2 regions of the Bacillus sp. EA-CB0995 genome follow, and region 2 is predicted to be linked to the other one. Evidence: a T-box and tRNA genes for the amino acid it is inferred to sense, from the RefSeq annotation. Region 2 holds a T-box; the other holds one or more tRNA genes.

Region 1 (7,352 bases), 270 kb from region 2:
TATAACGGTCCTAAGGTAGCGAAATTCCTTGTCGGGTAAGTTCCGACCCGCACGAAAGGTGTAACGATTTGGGCACTGTCTCAACCAGAGACTCGGTGAAATTATAGTACCTGTGAAGATGCAGGTTACCCGCGACAGGACGGAAAGACCCCGTGGAGCTTTACTGTAGCCTGATATTGAATTTTGGTACAGCTTGTACAGGATAGGCGGGAGCCTTTGAAGCCGGAGCGCTAGCTTCGGTGGAGGCGCTGGTGGGATACCGCCCTGGCTGTATTGAAATTCTAACCTACGGGTCTTATCGACCCGGGAGACAGTGTCAGGTGGGCAGTTTGACTGGGGCGGTCGCCTCCTAAAAAGTAACGGAGGCGCCCAAAGGTTCCCTCAGAATGGTTGGAAATCATTCGTAGAGTGCAAAGGCATAAGGGAGCTTGACTGCGAGACCTACAAGTCGAGCAGGGACGAAAGTCGGGCTTAGTGATCCGGTGGTTCCGCATGGAAGGGCCATCGCTCAACGGATAAAAGCTACCCCGGGGATAACAGGCTTATCTCCCCCAAGAGTCCACATCGACGGGGAGGTTTGGCACCTCGATGTCGGCTCATCGCATCCTGGGGCTGTAGTCGGTCCCAAGGGTTGGGCTGTTCGCCCATTAAAGCGGTACGCGAGCTGGGTTCAGAACGTCGTGAGACAGTTCGGTCCCTATCCGTCGTGGGCGTAGGAAATTTGAGAGGAGCTGTCCTTAGTACGAGAGGACCGGGATGGACGCACCGCTGGTGTACCAGTTGTTCTGCCAAGGGCATAGCTGGGTAGCTATGTGCGGAAGGGATAAGTGCTGAAAGCATCTAAGCATGAAGCCCCCCTCAAGATGAGATTTCCCATAGCGTTAAGCTAGTAAGATCCCTGAAAGATGATCAGGTTGATAGGTTCGAGGTGGAAGCATGGTGACATGTGGAGCTGACGAATACTAATAGATCGAGGACTTAACCATATAATATGTATACTACATTGATGTTATCTAGTTTTGAGAGAATATAAAAAAACTTGTTGACTTTTTCAGTGAATCGAGTATAATAATGATTGTCTCAATTGAATACAGTCTGGTAATGATGGCAGAGAGGTCACACCCGTTCCCATACCGAACACGGAAGTTAAGCTCTCTAGCGCCGATGGTAGTTGGGACTTTGTCCCTGTGAGAGTAGGACGTTGCCAGGCAAATGGAGGATTAGCTCAGCTGGGAGAGCACCTGCCTTACAAGCAGGGGGTCGGCGGTTCGATCCCGTCATCCTCCACCATATATATTTAAATGTCGGAGGGGTAGCGAAGTGGCTAAACGCGGCGGACTGTAAATCCGCTCCTTCGGGTTCGGCAGTTCGAATCTGCCCCCCTCCACCATCTTGATGGGCTATAGCCAAGCGGTAAGGCAACGGACTTTGACTCCGTCATGCGCTGGTTCGAATCCAGCTAGCCCAGCCATTCAAGAGCCATTAGCTCAGTTGGTAGAGCATCTGACTTTTAATCAGAGGGTCGAAGGTTCGAGTCCTTCATGGCTCACCATTTTTAAAATGTAATATGCGGGTGTGGCGGAATTGGCAGACGCACCAGACTTAGGATCTGGCGCCTTTGGCGTGGGGGTTCGACTCCCTTCACCCGCACTTTTAATTAAATAAGCAATCAGTCATATATGTTTTGCGGAAGTAGTTCAGTGGTAGAATACAACCTTGCCAAGGTTGGGGTCGCGGGTTCGAATCCCGTCTTCCGCTCCAATTTTCAATATGACGCCGGGGTGGCGGAACAGGCAGACGCACAGGACTTAAAATCCTGCGGTGGGTGACCACCGTGCGGGTTCGACCCCCGCCCTCGGCACCATATGCGCCCGTAGCTCAATTGGATAGAGCGTTTGACTACGGATCAAAAGGTTAGGGGTTCGAGTCCTCTCGGGCGCGCTTTATTAACGGGAAGTGGCTCAGCTTGGTAGAGCACCTGGTTTGGGACCAGGGGGTCGCAGGTTCGAATCCTGTCTTCCCGATAGTTTTAAAAAATGGGGCCTTAGCTCAGCTGGGAGAGCGCCTGCCTTGCACGCAGGAGGTCAGCGGTTCGATCCCGCTAGGCTCCACCATTAAAGCTTCATATATACGGAGGTATACCCAAGTTCGGCTGAAGGGATCGGTCTTGAAAACCGACAGGCGGCGAGAGTCGCGCGGGGGTTCGAATCCCTCTACCTCCTCCATTTTTTATTTAAAAGAATATTATATCATCGCGGGGTGGAGCAGTCTGGTAGCTCGTCGGGCTCATAACCCGAAGGTCGCAGGTTCAAATCCTGTCCCCGCAACCAATGGTCCCGTGGTGTAGTGGTTAACATGCCTGCCTGTCACGCAGGAGATCGCCGGTTCGACCCCGGTCGGGACCGCCATTTACATAAAGGCTCGGTAGCTCAGTCGGTAGAGCAGAGGACTGAAAATCCTCGTGTCGGCGGTTCGATTCCGTCCCGAGCCACCATTTTTTTTTGTAAACTAGCCGGCTTAGCTCAATTGGTAGAGCAACTGACTTGTAATCAGTAGGTTGGGGGTTCAAGTCCTCTAGCCGGCACCACTTAGGGGCATAGTTTAAAGGTAGAACAGAGGTCTCCAAAACCTCCGGTGTGGGTTCGATTCCTACTGCCCCTGTAAGAAATATGGGCCTATAGCTCAGCTGGTTAGAGCGCACGCCTGATAAGCGTGAGGTCGATGGTTCGAGTCCATTTAGGCCCACCATATTCCGCAGTAGCTCAGTGGTAGAGCTATCGGCTGTTAACCGATCGGTCGTAGGTTCGAGTCCTACCTGCGGAGCCATGGCCCGTTGGTCAAGTGGTTAAGACACCGCCCTTTCACGGCGGTAACACGGGTTCGAATCCCGTACGGGTCACTTCAAAAAGAGTCAGCACCATGCTGACTCTTTTTTATTTGAAGAAAATGATATTATATATTATGCCTTCTACATCTTTGATTAATAATCTCCTTATAAATATATAAATATGTTTATCCTACTACTCCCGGATTTACCTTAAGGCTCAAAGGAGTCAAAGAAGGTAGCTGGATGATATAAATACCCATAGCTCATTTTGATAGTAAGTTTATTTTTAATATGTTATGAAATATTTCATTTTTTATTGTAAATAATGAAGGATTTTGTATTATTTTATATAATTAGGAAAGAATATAGTGCATTATATTTCATCAATTGACTATTTTAGCTAAACTGATGAATAAAATTATTATTTTCTCTCCTCAATCCTAATGATCTTAGATGGATCGTCATATTTAAGAATACCCCATTTAGTTTGTTCTATGGCTAGTGACTAAAAGTCTAATTGTGACCTTAGCCGGTGCTGTTTAGAAAATTCTCCGAGGTTGGCAAAGAGCAATTTCCTTTGTTTTTATAGAAATGAGCGTATCTTATTGTATTTATCTTTCTAGGAAGCGCGAATTTAAATGAGGAGAATTGGAAAGGCTAAAGTGTGTAAAGGAGGGTATTTATGACAACCGTTCGAGAATTGATGAGCACGAATATTGTACATTGTACGCCGCTAGATAATGTATATGAAGCAGCTGTGAAAATGAAAGAAGAAGATATAGGAATGATTCCTGTTGTAGAGAATGACCAAGTTATTGGTCTTGTAACAGATCGTGATTTAGTTGTGAGAGGGATTGCAGAAAAGCATCCAGGTTCTAATCAAATTACAAATGTTATGACAACACAAATTGTTTCAGTGTCTCCTGATGACTCTGTTGAAAAAGCGACAGAGTTAATGGCACGTTACCAAATCAGAAGATTGCCGGTAATTGAACATGGGCAAATTGTGGGAATGTTATCACTTGGTGATTTAGCAACAACTAAATATGCAGATGATCAGGCGGGTGTTGCCTTAAGTGAAATATCAGAGGATACAAAGTAAAGAATAGAATATTTTATACTAGTCTTTATCTCGCTATTCGCGGGCAGTAATACTCCCATCTCAAAATTTAGCAGAAAACAAATTATGTAAGGGGTAAACTGCTAGCATGTCCCCGATTGGTTTCACTAATAATCCGTGGGGGATGAAGCCCTCACGGATTAAAGTTGTACTTTATCCCGCTATTCGCGGGCAGTAAGACCCCTACCTCGAGATTTAGAAAAAGCGAAGAAGATAGGTAGGGGATGAAGAAAACCTCCACTGATGGAAGTTTCACTTTATGTAAATTACTTTTGAAATTATTGTTAACAACTAGTATCATATGAAAAAAATGGTATACTAATAAATACAAAGTTTTATATATTATTTTGAATATAATAATATTATTATTAATATAATAATGGGTTTATTAACATGAAAGTATTTGATCATACATATAGAAAACGGGGGGAATTATATGACGATTATGCAAACCGAACCTAATTGGAATTTGGTTACGGATGCGTATGAAAAGCCGGAAAATTTTGCGGATTTACTCTCTTTGCTTATACCAAAGCGTCCAAAAGGAGAAGGAAAAGAACGAACTATTCTGGCTTGGAAAGAAAAAGAATTTTATAAGAAAGAAAATTTAATTCCTTTTATTTTATATGGAATGAAAAAATTACATAATTTACCGAAGTTTCATAAAGATGAAATGCCAACTTTAGTTCGAATTGTTCGTTTATGTCAAGAAGTGGGATGGTATCAACAAGCTTATCGTTTTATGGTTGATGAAGGATTAGAGGAGTTCGTACAAACATCTCTAGATTATGAATCATGGGATGTGTTTACACAAGTAGTTGCTTGGAATTATTTAATTATAAAACAAAAAGTTGCTGAGTTAGACAGCAATGATTACTTTATTTGGGAAAGAATTAAATTTAATGTAGAGTGTATTGAAAAGTATAAGGCACTTTTGTCGCATAAAGAAATGTTGGAATTTATGTTTCTATATCTTTGTAAACAAGCAAAGACATTATCAAGAGAGAAATTAGATGAAGACCTAATGGGTTTAGCAGTATATTGTAATACATATATTTATGATTTATACACACTAGATTTATTGAAAAAATATAGAAAATGCACTGATTTCTTAACATATTATGAACCAAGCCGAGCTGCTGTAGCATGCCAACATGCGGTGATTGCACAAATATCAGATCATCTTAATCCATTAAAGACAACTCATGTTGATGATTATTTATTTGTTATAAAAGAAATAATGGAATATATGTCATTTGAATTTATGAAAAAATATGAGCATTTTATTGGGAAATTATTATCATATGTTCCATTTTTCGAGATGATTCAAGTTCCACAACATGCATATTATTGTGAAGAACTCATGTATATATGTAAAGGAATAGGATATAAAGAGGAACTACTACGCGATTATATATTTATACAATTACCAAATTGTTTTCCTTCCTTTATTAAGCAATTTTTAAAGAATAAGCGCTATGCTTCAATACATGATATTTTATTTTACTGGTGTAGCGATGAACAGCGTATGAACTTAGAAAATAAATATAACTTAAGTTTTATTTATGAAAAATATGCGTGCGGATAAAGTGAGTTTTCCACTAATTTGATGCTTTTTCAACTAATGGTTACATAAAGTTCATTTCTTTGAGAAAGCATACTTTGTCCAGTAAATAAAAAGAAATAGCGTAGAATACAAATAAGGATTCCACTTTATGTGGAATCCTTATTTAATAGTAAATAAAAAAAGAAATTATTATGAGAGAAATCATGCCATATAAAAGGAATTGGCCATTTTTATTTTCTTTAATACCAAAAAATTCATTTATTCTTTCATATAAGTCTAAAAACGATTTTGTTAGACTAGCTTTGGATAAGCGTTGCACCATTTTCCCTCTTTCTATGTTTCTTGATATTGATGTTTACGATGTTCTGGGACATATATATATTGAGATACTATAAGAAGAATAGTCATAAAGAATACAGGGAAAATTGCGGCGGCATTTAGGCCATTATAAATAATGTTTGTTAGTAAAGAACTTATAATGAACAGTGCAGTATATATGTGTGAAATATGGCGTTTTAAACGAATTTTGAATACTTCCATCAGCACTTCACAAGCAACGAACGTAATAGCGATGCTTAAAAATACAATGTTTGTGTTGTAAATTAATAAGCAACAAATGAGACCGAAAAATGCTAAATACTCAATAATTAATGGGATATTGCGTGTCATCTTACATCACCTAACTAGGAAAGGAAGCGGATTTACTGCATTTGTTTTTTCAAAATTCCATTCCCCGTTATGTAATTCAAAATGTAAGTGTTGACCAGTGGAATGTCCTGTATTTCCCATATAACCGAGCAATTGACCCGTTGCTACGTTATCGCCCTCTTTAACCGCACGATTGTTCATGTGAGCATATACAGTTGTATATAAGTTCCCATTTATATGATGGGCAACAAATACAACATTTCCATAGCTTGTAGAATAGTACGACTTAACAACAGTGCCAGGTGCAGCAGCTTGAATTGGAACATTTCCTGTTGCCGCAAAGTCTACGCCATAGTGCATCTGTCCCCAACGTACATCAAATGTTGAGCTCACGTTCCCTTGAACTGGATATTTAAATACAGCTGGAATAGATGGTTTAGCTTGTTGCTGCTGTTGCTGCTGTTGTTGTTGTCCTTGCAATATATATTGTTGTCCAACATAGCCATATCCTGATCCGTAGCGAATTTTATACCATGTGCCAACCTTTCCAACGACTTGTACTTGTGTTCCATTCTTTAAAGAACCAATAACAGCTGTATTTGTTCCTGCACCGCTGCGTACTTTTAATGCTGGAGTAGCAACATAATAAGAGCTTCCGCCTTGTACCGTAACTCCTTTTACTAACGGCTGAGTTCCGTTAGATAAAAACTCTTTCTTTACATAGCCATTTGTTCCGTTATGTATAATTTTATACCATCCATTTTCTTCTTCTTGGACAGTAACAAATTTCCCATTTGGTAATACATCAATAATTTCAGATTGCGTATTTGGTTCAGAGCGAACGTTTAATGCGTCTGAATTAACGATATATTGCTGCTTACTATTGCTTGGTTTTGTTAAAGAAATTGCTTCTTTTTTTACATAGCCAGTTTTATTTTGCGTTTGAATTTTATACCATTCGTCTGTTGTTTCAAGAATTGTAACGGGAGTGTCACGTACAATGTTTTCAATAACGGAATCTGTTGTTTTAGGACTATTATATACTTGTAATGTATTTGTTTTTACATAACCAATTTTCGTTTTTGGTTTTTGCTGCGCTTCTACAGCTTGTACAGTGGAATCTGTCATAGACGGGAGTAAAGAAGCAACTGCTACAGTAGCTGCTGTCATTGCTGCGGCTTTCATATTCA
Region 2 (9,406 bases):
GCCCCCACCTCAAGATGCAGAGAAAAGCGAGGAAGCTAGGTGGGGGGAACTGCCCATAAAGGCTCGATTGGTTCAACTAACCATTCGAAGGAAAAGCACCTTCGAATGGAAGTTTCACTTTATAATGTTTCTGATTTTGGAGAAGGTGGTGTTACAGAAGCAGAAGATGCTTCTGGTACGCGTGTTAGAAGAAATCCACCAATAATAAATAATATGATAATACTTAACACACCAGCGTTTGTTTTGCCTGTTAACTGTGTTGTGACACCGACGAGCACGGGGCCCATAATCGCAGCAAATTTGCCGAATATGTTATAAAATCCAAAAAACTCATTTGCGGATTCTTTTGGAATAAGCTTAGCAAAATAGGAGCGGCTTAATGCTTGAATACCACCTTGTGAAGTAGCAACGAGCATCGCTAAAATCCAGAAATCTAGCGTTGTTTTTAGGAAATAGGCATACGTACAAATAATAATATAAATAATAATACCGACATATAGCATTTTCTTTCCGGTAAATGTTTCAGATAACTTTCCATATAACAATGCAAACGGACAGGCGACGATTTGTGTAACGAATAGAATAATTAATAGATTTGTTGCACTAATTCCAAGGTCTGTTCCATATGCTGTTGACATTGTGATGATTGTATCGACTCCATCAATGTAGAAGAAGTAGGCAAGGAGGAAGAAAAAAACTGTTCGGTATTGACGGATATTTTTAAATGTATAAATAAGACGTTTAAAGCTTGTAGTAACAGGATTTGGATCGCGTTCGATATAATAATGCTGTTCAACATTTTTTAACATAGGGATAGTAAAGAGTCCCCACCAAAGTGCTGTAATCGCGAACGAAATTTGGCTTGCCGTGCCGACTGATAATGGAATTGTACCTTTTTGTGAAAGAATAATAAGAGCCATGCAGCCGATAAATGGAATTGTACTTCCGATATAGCCAAGGGCAAAGCCGCGTGTTGAAACACGGTTCATTCGTTCCTCTGTTGTCACATCTATTAAAAAAGCATCGTAAAAAATATTTGCTCCTGCAAATCCAATTAAAGCGAGCATATAACAGCAAAGTAAGAGAATCCACTGCGAAGTTGGTACCACTGCCAACATACTTGTAAAAATAATGCCTAATAGGAAAAAGAATGTGAAGAAACGTTTCTTAAATCCTCTATAATCAGCAATCGTACCAAGAATTGGAGCGAGTATAGACACAAGAAGTGTCGCAAAGGAATTTGCATACGCCCAATATGCAGTTGATGTTGTACCTGCAAGCCCAGCTTCTTTAGCGGCTGCTTTAAAGTAGATTGGAAATACAGCAGTTGTAATAACAAGTGAATACACTGAGTTTGCCCAGTCATATAATATCCAGCTTTTTCTTGCCTGGACATTTTTTTCATATATGTTCCTCCCCCAACTAATCTATTGTTATTGTACAAAAAGGCGTTTGTAAAAAAGAGAAACTAACTGAATATTTACATATTTTTTACGCAACTTTACAATTGCAATAACTCTTCTATAACAGTGCCATCTGTTTCACCGAGATGTAATCCAAGCAGTCTTGCAATCGTAGGACCTTCATCAATAAGTCGCATACGTGGAATAATTGCTCCTTGACGAATACCCTTACCGGCTGCCATGAAAATTGTTTCGTAATTTGGTTTTGATGGAGAATAGCCATGGGTACCAAACGTATACTTTTTGCTAGAGGTTACATCTTTGCTTGTAATCTCTCTTATAAAGTCTCCGGTATGATTTTCTAAAAAGTAATACCCTTCTCGTGCTTCAAGCATAAAGAGGCAATTTCCGTCAGCCCCGAGATCTTTTGCTTCCTCATCGGTTAATAGAAATTCAATTCCGTTTTGTTCATTTTGCATGATTTCTTGCAGTAAACGGTGCAAACTCCCGATTGTGTCTGTATCATTTTTATCTTTTACGTATATATATGCTGAACCATCACAGCTTTGGCAATAAGCTTTCCAATTTGTTACTTCTCCTTTTTTGTTCACAGTAAGGAATCCTTTCTCACGCAATAAGACATTTAATTGAATAGCTTTATGCTCATCTAATGCGCTATGATCCCCGAGTGCAATGATGGTTGTTTCTTCGTACATACCGCTTTCTTTTAACGCTTCAACAATTGCACCTAAACGTTTGTCGTGGCGATGAATAGCTGCTACTGTTTCTTCAGAAGAAAATCCATGATAATGGCGCTGTGTATCTAAGTCAGTGAAATGAACAAACATAAGATTTGGCTTTTTCGTTTGAATTGTGTGTACCGCAGAAGCGAGAACAAAATCATCTAACTCTGGTTGTGACAAACCGTTCCGAATATGACCAAAACGCTGATTTAACTCTAGTTGATACAATGGACTCCCGCTGAATAGGGAGACGAGTACTTGATTTTGCCATGGCCGATTTGGGAAAATTTCTGGCATGTTGTAATCAATTTTTGCTTTTCCTGTGACAGGCCATAGCAGTGCAGCTGTTTTTAAGTTTGCTTTTCGTGCTTCATCATAAAGGGTCGTTCCTTTAATAGAACGGCGGTACCAGTGCCAGTCGGGCGATTCTTTTCCAGGTTGCAGCAGTGTATTGTTTACAACACCATGTTTTGCAGGGTAATTTCCTGTCACAATCGTTGCATGACTTGGATATGTAACAGATGGATAAATACTCTCAACTTTTTCAGCGTACGCACCATGTTTTAGTAAAGAACGAAAGTGAGGAAGTGTTTGTAATATAGGAAAATCTAAAGCTGATAAACAATCAAAAGATAAAACAATAACATGTTTTGTTGCAGGTTTGTTCATAGAAAATACCTCCACAAATTTCTATATCCTATTTATATATATTACTATTAGTACTTTGTGATAAAAACTTATCTTTTTAAAAAGTATTTTTAAAATTTTCAGACTTTATAACATATAATATATTTAGGAGGAGAAGGGGGTGGAAAAGGTGGAGATCTTTTGGATAATCAGTATTATCACAACGGTTGTTGTTTTTTTTATTTCGTTTATGTTACGGAAAAGCTTTCCGAATCGTTCGTTTGACATTGCCTTTGGACTTATTGTGATTATAATTTGTTTTGCTTGTTTTTTATTCACATTGTTTTTCATTGGTGGATGGGAAGGCATGGCATATGGTTTTCTATGTTTCTTTATCCTAATCGGAACAATTACTGGGATGTTACTTCACCAAGTCGTAAAATTTTTTCGAGATAAATATATATAATACAAGTATAAAACAAAATAAAATGAAAAGAATATACAAGAATCAGAAAATTTTATATTGCTTTACAATAAAGTGTGTATTATGATAATCAACAAATTTATATCGTTATGACGATGAAAAAGGATTAGTACATGTTCAATCTTTTTGCAGAGAGAGAATCCAGTGGCTGAGAGATTCTTAAAAGATAATATGGAACCTACCTTTGAGTTCTGCATATGCAGCGGGAAATTCCCGTTATCAAACAAGAGAGCATATACATGTTGTATATGAATCAGGGTGGTAACGCCGGCAAAAGCTCGGTCCCTATTATAGGGACACGGGCTTTTTTTATTTTTTTGAAGGAGGAAAAGTAGATGGTAAAAGAACAAGTACAAGCCATTACAAAAATGGAAGAAGATTTCGCACAGTGGTATACCGATATTGTAAAGAAAGCTGAGCTTGTTGATTATTCAAGTGTAAAAGGATGTATGATTTTACGTCCATATGGTTATGCAATCTGGGAAAATATTCAAAAAGTGATGGACGGAAAATTAAAAGAAACAGGGCATGAAAATGTGTATATGCCAATGTTTATTCCAGAAAGTTTACTTCAAAAAGAGAAAGATCATGTGGAAGGTTTTGCACCAGAAGTAGCGTGGGTTACACATGGAGGAAGTGAAGAATTAGCAGAGCGTCTTTGTGTTCGTCCAACATCAGAAACGTTATTCTGTGAGCACTTCTCGAAAATTGTTCAGTCGTATAATGATTTACCAAAGTTATATAACCAATGGTGTTCAGTTGTACGTTGGGAAAAAACAACGCGTCCGTTCTTACGCACAACTGAATTTTTATGGCAAGAAGGTCATACAATTCATGAAACAGCGGAAGAATCACAGCAAGAAACGCTTAATATTTTAAATATATATGCTTCGTTTTGTGAAGAGCATTTAGCTATTCCAGTTATAAAAGGACAAAAAACAGAGAAGGAAAAGTTTGCAGGAGCTAAAGCGACTTATACAATCGAAAGTTTAATGCATGATGGTAAGGCACTGCAAACAGGTACATCACATAATTTTGGCACTAACTTCACAGAAGCATTTGATATTAAATTTTTAGATCGGAATGGGAAATGGCAGTATGCACATCAAACATCTTGGGGTGTAACAACGAGAATGATTGGTGCACTTATTATGGTACACAGTGATAATAATGGGCTTGTATTACCACCAAAAATTGCGCCAACGCAAGTGATGATTATACCAATTGCGCAGCATAAAGAAGGGGTATTAGAAAAAGCAGCTGAACTTCAAACCCGTATTCAAAAAGTAGCGCGTGTGAAAATGGATGCAAGCAACAAAACACCAGGCTGGAAGTTTAATGAATATGAGATGAAGGGAGTACCAATTCGCTTAGAAGTAGGGCCGAAAGATATTGAAAAAAATCAAGTTGTCCTTGTACGCCGTGATACAAAAGAGAAAGAATTTGTATCTATAAACGAATTAGAAGAACGTATTACAACATTACTTGATGACATTCAGCAGTCTCTTTTTGAAAAAGCAAAAGTATTTCGTGAAGAAAAAACATATATAGCTACTACTTTTGAAGAAATGAAACAAGTAGCAGAAGAAAAACAAGGGTTTATTAAAGCGATGTGGTGCGGAAGTCTTGCTTGTGAAGAAAAGTTGAAAGAAGAAGTAGGTGTTACATCACGTTGTATGCCATTTGAACAAGAGGAATTAGCGAAACAATGTGTGTGCTGTGAGAAAGACGCGAAGCATATGGTGTATTGGGGGAAGGCGTATTAAGTAGTTCAAATGATTTATTTTAATTTAAAAGAAAAAAGAGTGAAATCCAAACACAAAAGGATTTCACTCTTTTTAAATTTTTATAAGGTATATAGCTGCTACCATAGCTTTGTCAATCAACATTTTGAGCTGTTAGAAAATTAGGTTTGTATAATAAATGAGAAGGATAACTCTTTTATCCCACCCGCAGCATTGGCCCCGCCTTCGCCATATGCTTTGATAGCCACCGGTGCTATCCTACCTATAATCAGTATAACAGAAAGCGCTTACAATGTGAAAGTTTAAATAAAAAAATTGTGCATAGATTGTTCAATAAATTCCTGTTTCTTACATCAGTACGATGAAATCAAATGGGTGTTTTCGTATAATTGATAAATTATTCTTTTTCTCAATCTATGAAAAATGCTACAATATAAAGAAAGAATACAATATTTTCCTAGGTGGAAAGTGATTTGTAGAAAGGAAGAGACTTCATGCCTATTATTTTAGAAAAAGGACAGAAGATCGACTTAACGAAAGGACAACCTGGTTTAACAAAGTTACAAGTTGGCTTAGGTTGGGATCCGATGGAAAAATCAGGTGGATTTTTATCTTCATTGTTTGGAAGTAAGCCAAATATTGACTGTGATGCATCTGTAATTATGCTTGAAAATGATCGCTTTTTAAATAAACATGACCTTATTTATTTTGGAAATAAATTATCTTCTTGCGGAAGTATTGTTCATTCAGGTGATAATTTAACAGGTGAAGGAGCGGGCGACGATGAAACGATCTTTGTGGAACTCTCAAAAGTTCCATCTAGAGTGAACCGCTTAATATTTGTTGTAAATATTTATGATTGTGTGAATCGTCGTCAAGACTTTGGAATGATTCGCAATGCGTATATTCGTATTCAAAATCCACAAACACATGAAGAGTTGGTACGTTATAATTTAACGGATAACTACGGCGGAAAGACGACGCTAATTACTGGTGAAATATATCGTGATAACGGTGAATGGAAATTCTCTGCAATTGGAGACGGAGCACAAGCTAAAAACTTAAGCGAAATTGTAACACGTTATCAATAATCTCTAAGGAGGCGCTATATATGGCAGCTATTTCATTACAAAAAGGACAAAAAGTAGATTTAACGAAAACAAATCCAGGTCTTTCAAAAGTAATTGTTGGTCTTGGCTGGGATACAAATAAATATGATGGACAAGCTGATTTTGATTTAGACGTAAGTATTTTCTTAGTTGGTGCAAACGGTAAAGTTGGCGGAGGAGAAGATTTTGTTTTCTACAACAATCCAACTGGAGCGAATGGTTCTGTACAGCATTTAGGGGATAACCGTACAGGAGACGGTGCAGGAGACGATGAAACAATTAAGGTAGATTTGAAAAATGTTCCTGCGCATATTGAACGCATTTGTTTTACGATTACAATTTATGATGGAGAAGGTCGTCATCAAAATTTTGGACAAGTATCTAACTCCTTTGTACGCATTTTAGATGAAGAGAAGAATACAGAGCTAATTCGCTATGATTTAGGTGAAGACTTCTCAATTGAAACAGCGGTTGTAGTAGGTGAATTATATCGCCATAACAATGACTGGAAGTTCAATGCGATTGGAAGCGGCTTCCAAGGCGGATTAGCAGCTTTATGTAAAAACTTTGGTTTAGATGTAGAGTAAAGAATCTGTGTAAATAGAGGTGAATAGATATGGTCATTCAGTTACAAAAAGGCCAAAAAATTGATTTAGGTAAGACAAGCCCAGGCCTTACGAAAGCAATTATTGGTCTTGGCTGGGATATTAAACAATATGACGGCGGATCTGATTATGATTTAGATGCATCGGCTTTCTTATTAAATCAAGATGGTAAATGTACGAAGGAAACAGACTTTATCTTTTATAATAATTTACAATCTCCTTGTGGTTCTGTTACACATACAGGTGATAATCGAACTGGAGAAGGTGAAGGTGATGATGAGCAATTAGTTGTTGACCTAAGTAAGGTACCGGCTGATGTACATCGTATTGCCATTACAGTAACGATTTATGATGCGGAGGGGCGCCGTCAAAACTTTGGACAAGTTGCCAATGCTTTTGTTCGTTTAGCCAACGAAGAAACAAATGAAGAAGTGATTCGCTATGATTTAGGGGAAGATTTCTCCATTGAAACAGCAGTTGTCTTTTGTGAATTATACCGTCATAATGGACAGTGGAAGTTTAATGCTGTCGGAAGCGGCTTCCAAGGTGGACTAGGTGCGCTTGTAAGAGCGTACGGCTTGGATGCGTAAGAAGGAAGCGACTTTCGTTTCCTTCTTTTCCGCTTTTTAGAAATTTATAAAGAGAATAGGAGTCAACAACGATATGGAGATTTTACATGGAATCCTTAATACGTATGCACAGTTCTTTGATTGGGATATGTGGGTAAAAGTATTAACAGATCCAGTATCTTGGGGATTAATTGGTACGCTTGTTGTTTTGGAAGGATTGTTATCTGCTGATAACGCACTTGTATTAGCGGTTATGGTAAAACACCTTCCAGCAGAAAAGCGTAAAAAAGCTTTATTTTACGGACTTATTGGTGCGTATGTATTTCGTTTTCTTGCCATCGGAATTGGTATGTACTTAATTAAATTAGCATGGGTAAAAGTACTTGGAGCTCTTTACCTTGCATGGCTTTCTTTGAAACACTTCATTGATAAATCTAAAGGAAATGAAGAAGACGAAGAAGCTCATGGTATGAAGCAAGATAGCATTCTATTTAGAATGTTTGGCATGTTCTGGGGAACAGTTGTAATGGTCGAACTAATGGATATCGCGTTCTCTGTAGATAGCGTTCTTGCGGCATTTGGTGTTTCAAATGAAGTATGGATTCTGCTTCTTGGCGGAATGCTTGGTATTTTAATGATGCGCGGTATTGCAGGTGTATTTTTAAGATTACTAGAACGTATTCCAGAGCTTGAAACGACAGCATATATATTAATTGCAATTATTGCTGTAAAAATGTTCCTTTCTGTATTTCATATTGAAATGCCGCATTGGATGTTCTTTACGATTTTAGTTGTTGCATTTGGTGCTACATTTATTGTGCATAATATGAAAACATCTCGCCAAACTCGTGAAGAGGTGGCGGCTTCTAAGAAAGAAGATTAATAGGTTAATAGACTAAATGGGCTTGCTCTTTACATGGGCGCCCATTTTTTATAAACGTTTCGTTTGGAGGTGAACGAGTGTGTTTTCACGTTTTATATTTCACCCACAGCTATTGGACGGGGAAGAAGCATTTAAACAATTTGAAATGGGTTTAGCAAAGCGCCCACATTATGAATTGACAGAGAATGATATACATTTTAGCTATGTCGGATGCCGCATTCTTGGTGTACCGAATGATGTGGATGGATACTATAACCAGTTATTTGATTATAGTCAAAATGAGAATATCACTGTGCTTCATGAACAAAATTTAAATAAAGTCATTCCTTCAGAGAAGCTTCGTGATATTCAAGAAGTTTTTTCATTACATCAACAAGCACCAAACGGTTTAACTGTAAATCGTCTCGTTGCCCATTTATCGGGAAAACGTTTGTTGCCTGAAGTTGACCATCCAGATATACAACACTACATACATACAACTTTTATTTCAATTTTAAAGCTGTACGAAAAACAGCACAATCAATCATTAAAAACAGAAGGTTTCCGCCGTTTCTTAATTGATATGATTAAGCTAAGTGAAAATTACGTTTCAAAATGGTTTTCACAAAAGGATTACAAAGTACAAATGCCCCAAATTATATGGTATGGTGATGCGTCAGAAAGTCAAATTTACTTTTTATACTTTCTTATTATGCTCGGATGTGATGTATTGTATTATCATCCAGAAGGAAAAGATGGATTTGAACAGGTCGATGAAGAAAGTCGAACATTTGTAATTTCGCATCCGAGCCGGATTTCACTTGAACCATTTCCAGATAAAAAGCGGGAGCGCGTTGCAACAGTTGCATATCAAGCGTCGAAAGAAATTGAGCAAGTGCTTCATCATGATAATTCACTCTTATATAAACCGTGGCAATTTCGAGCATATACGCCAGTTGCGCGTACATTAAAGACAACATATGATGAACTGTTTATCCTTACGAAAGAGAAGGCATTTATAAGACCAACATTCTTTGTAGAAAATCAACATATTTATATTCCATCGTTATTCGCAAAAGTGTCCGGTGTTTCTAAAAATGAGAAAGAATATTTTCAAAGATTGAAAATGTTAACATCGTATGAAAACAGTATATTAATAAATCAATTTCCGTTTACGAAAGAACAGAAAGCCAATTTTCAATTTCATTATCGCGACGCATTAGATCGTTCTGGAAAGCTTAATGCACAGAAAATCATTC

The links. The T-box of region 2 lies ahead of proS (proline--tRNA ligase). A T-box ahead of a tRNA ligase gene usually reads a tRNA of that ligase, here a tRNA-Pro.
Region 1: it has a tRNA-Pro gene. The T-box ahead of proS (proline--tRNA ligase) is inferred to sense a tRNA for this amino acid. The anticodon was not compared.

What each region holds. Positions count from the first base shown of each region.
Region 1 covers NZ_CP169269.1:4,052,185-4,059,536, reverse strand. Annotated here, with positions in the region: rRNA gene ACEWFJ_RS20935 (23S ribosomal RNA) at 1-986, shown strand, start outside; rRNA gene rrf (5S ribosomal RNA) at 1,095-1,210, shown strand; tRNA gene ACEWFJ_RS20925 (tRNA-Val) at 1,215-1,290, shown strand; tRNA gene ACEWFJ_RS20920 (tRNA-Tyr) at 1,307-1,390, shown strand; tRNA gene ACEWFJ_RS20915 (tRNA-Gln) at 1,397-1,471, shown strand; tRNA gene ACEWFJ_RS20910 (tRNA-Lys) at 1,477-1,552, shown strand; tRNA gene ACEWFJ_RS20905 (tRNA-Leu) at 1,570-1,650, shown strand; tRNA gene ACEWFJ_RS20900 (tRNA-Gly) at 1,687-1,761, shown strand; tRNA gene ACEWFJ_RS20895 (tRNA-Leu) at 1,776-1,864, shown strand; tRNA gene ACEWFJ_RS20890 (tRNA-Arg) at 1,868-1,941, shown strand; tRNA gene ACEWFJ_RS20885 (tRNA-Pro) at 1,951-2,024, shown strand; tRNA gene ACEWFJ_RS20880 (tRNA-Ala) at 2,039-2,114, shown strand; tRNA gene ACEWFJ_RS20875 (tRNA-Ser) at 2,133-2,225, shown strand; tRNA gene ACEWFJ_RS20870 (tRNA-Met) at 2,254-2,330, shown strand; tRNA gene ACEWFJ_RS20865 (tRNA-Asp) at 2,333-2,408, shown strand; tRNA gene ACEWFJ_RS20860 (tRNA-Phe) at 2,419-2,494, shown strand; tRNA gene ACEWFJ_RS20855 (tRNA-Thr) at 2,512-2,587, shown strand; tRNA gene ACEWFJ_RS20850 (tRNA-Trp) at 2,591-2,661, shown strand; tRNA gene ACEWFJ_RS20845 (tRNA-Ile) at 2,672-2,748, shown strand; tRNA gene ACEWFJ_RS20840 (tRNA-Asn) at 2,752-2,826, shown strand; tRNA gene ACEWFJ_RS20835 (tRNA-Glu) at 2,828-2,899, shown strand; gene ACEWFJ_RS20830 (CBS domain-containing protein) at 3,510-3,929, shown strand; gene ACEWFJ_RS20825 (DUF3965 domain-containing protein) at 4,384-5,535, shown strand; gene ACEWFJ_RS20820 (hypothetical protein) at 5,848-6,183, opposite strand; gene ACEWFJ_RS20815 (SH3 domain-containing protein) at 6,190-7,352, opposite strand, start outside.
Region 2 covers NZ_CP169269.1:4,323,034-4,332,439, reverse strand. Annotated here, with positions in the region: partial or broken gene ACEWFJ_RS22235 (MFS transporter) at 120-1,405, opposite strand; gene ACEWFJ_RS22230 (alkaline phosphatase family protein) at 1,502-2,815, opposite strand; gene ACEWFJ_RS22225 (YesK-like family protein) at 2,964-3,239, shown strand; T-box leader at 3,344-3,547, shown strand; gene proS (proline--tRNA ligase) at 3,593-5,023, shown strand; gene ACEWFJ_RS22215 (TerD family protein) at 5,497-6,093, shown strand; gene ACEWFJ_RS22210 (TerD family protein) at 6,114-6,698, shown strand; gene ACEWFJ_RS22205 (TerD family protein) at 6,728-7,306, shown strand; gene ACEWFJ_RS22200 (TerC family protein) at 7,380-8,168, shown strand; gene ACEWFJ_RS22195 (YceG family protein) at 8,248-9,406, shown strand, end outside.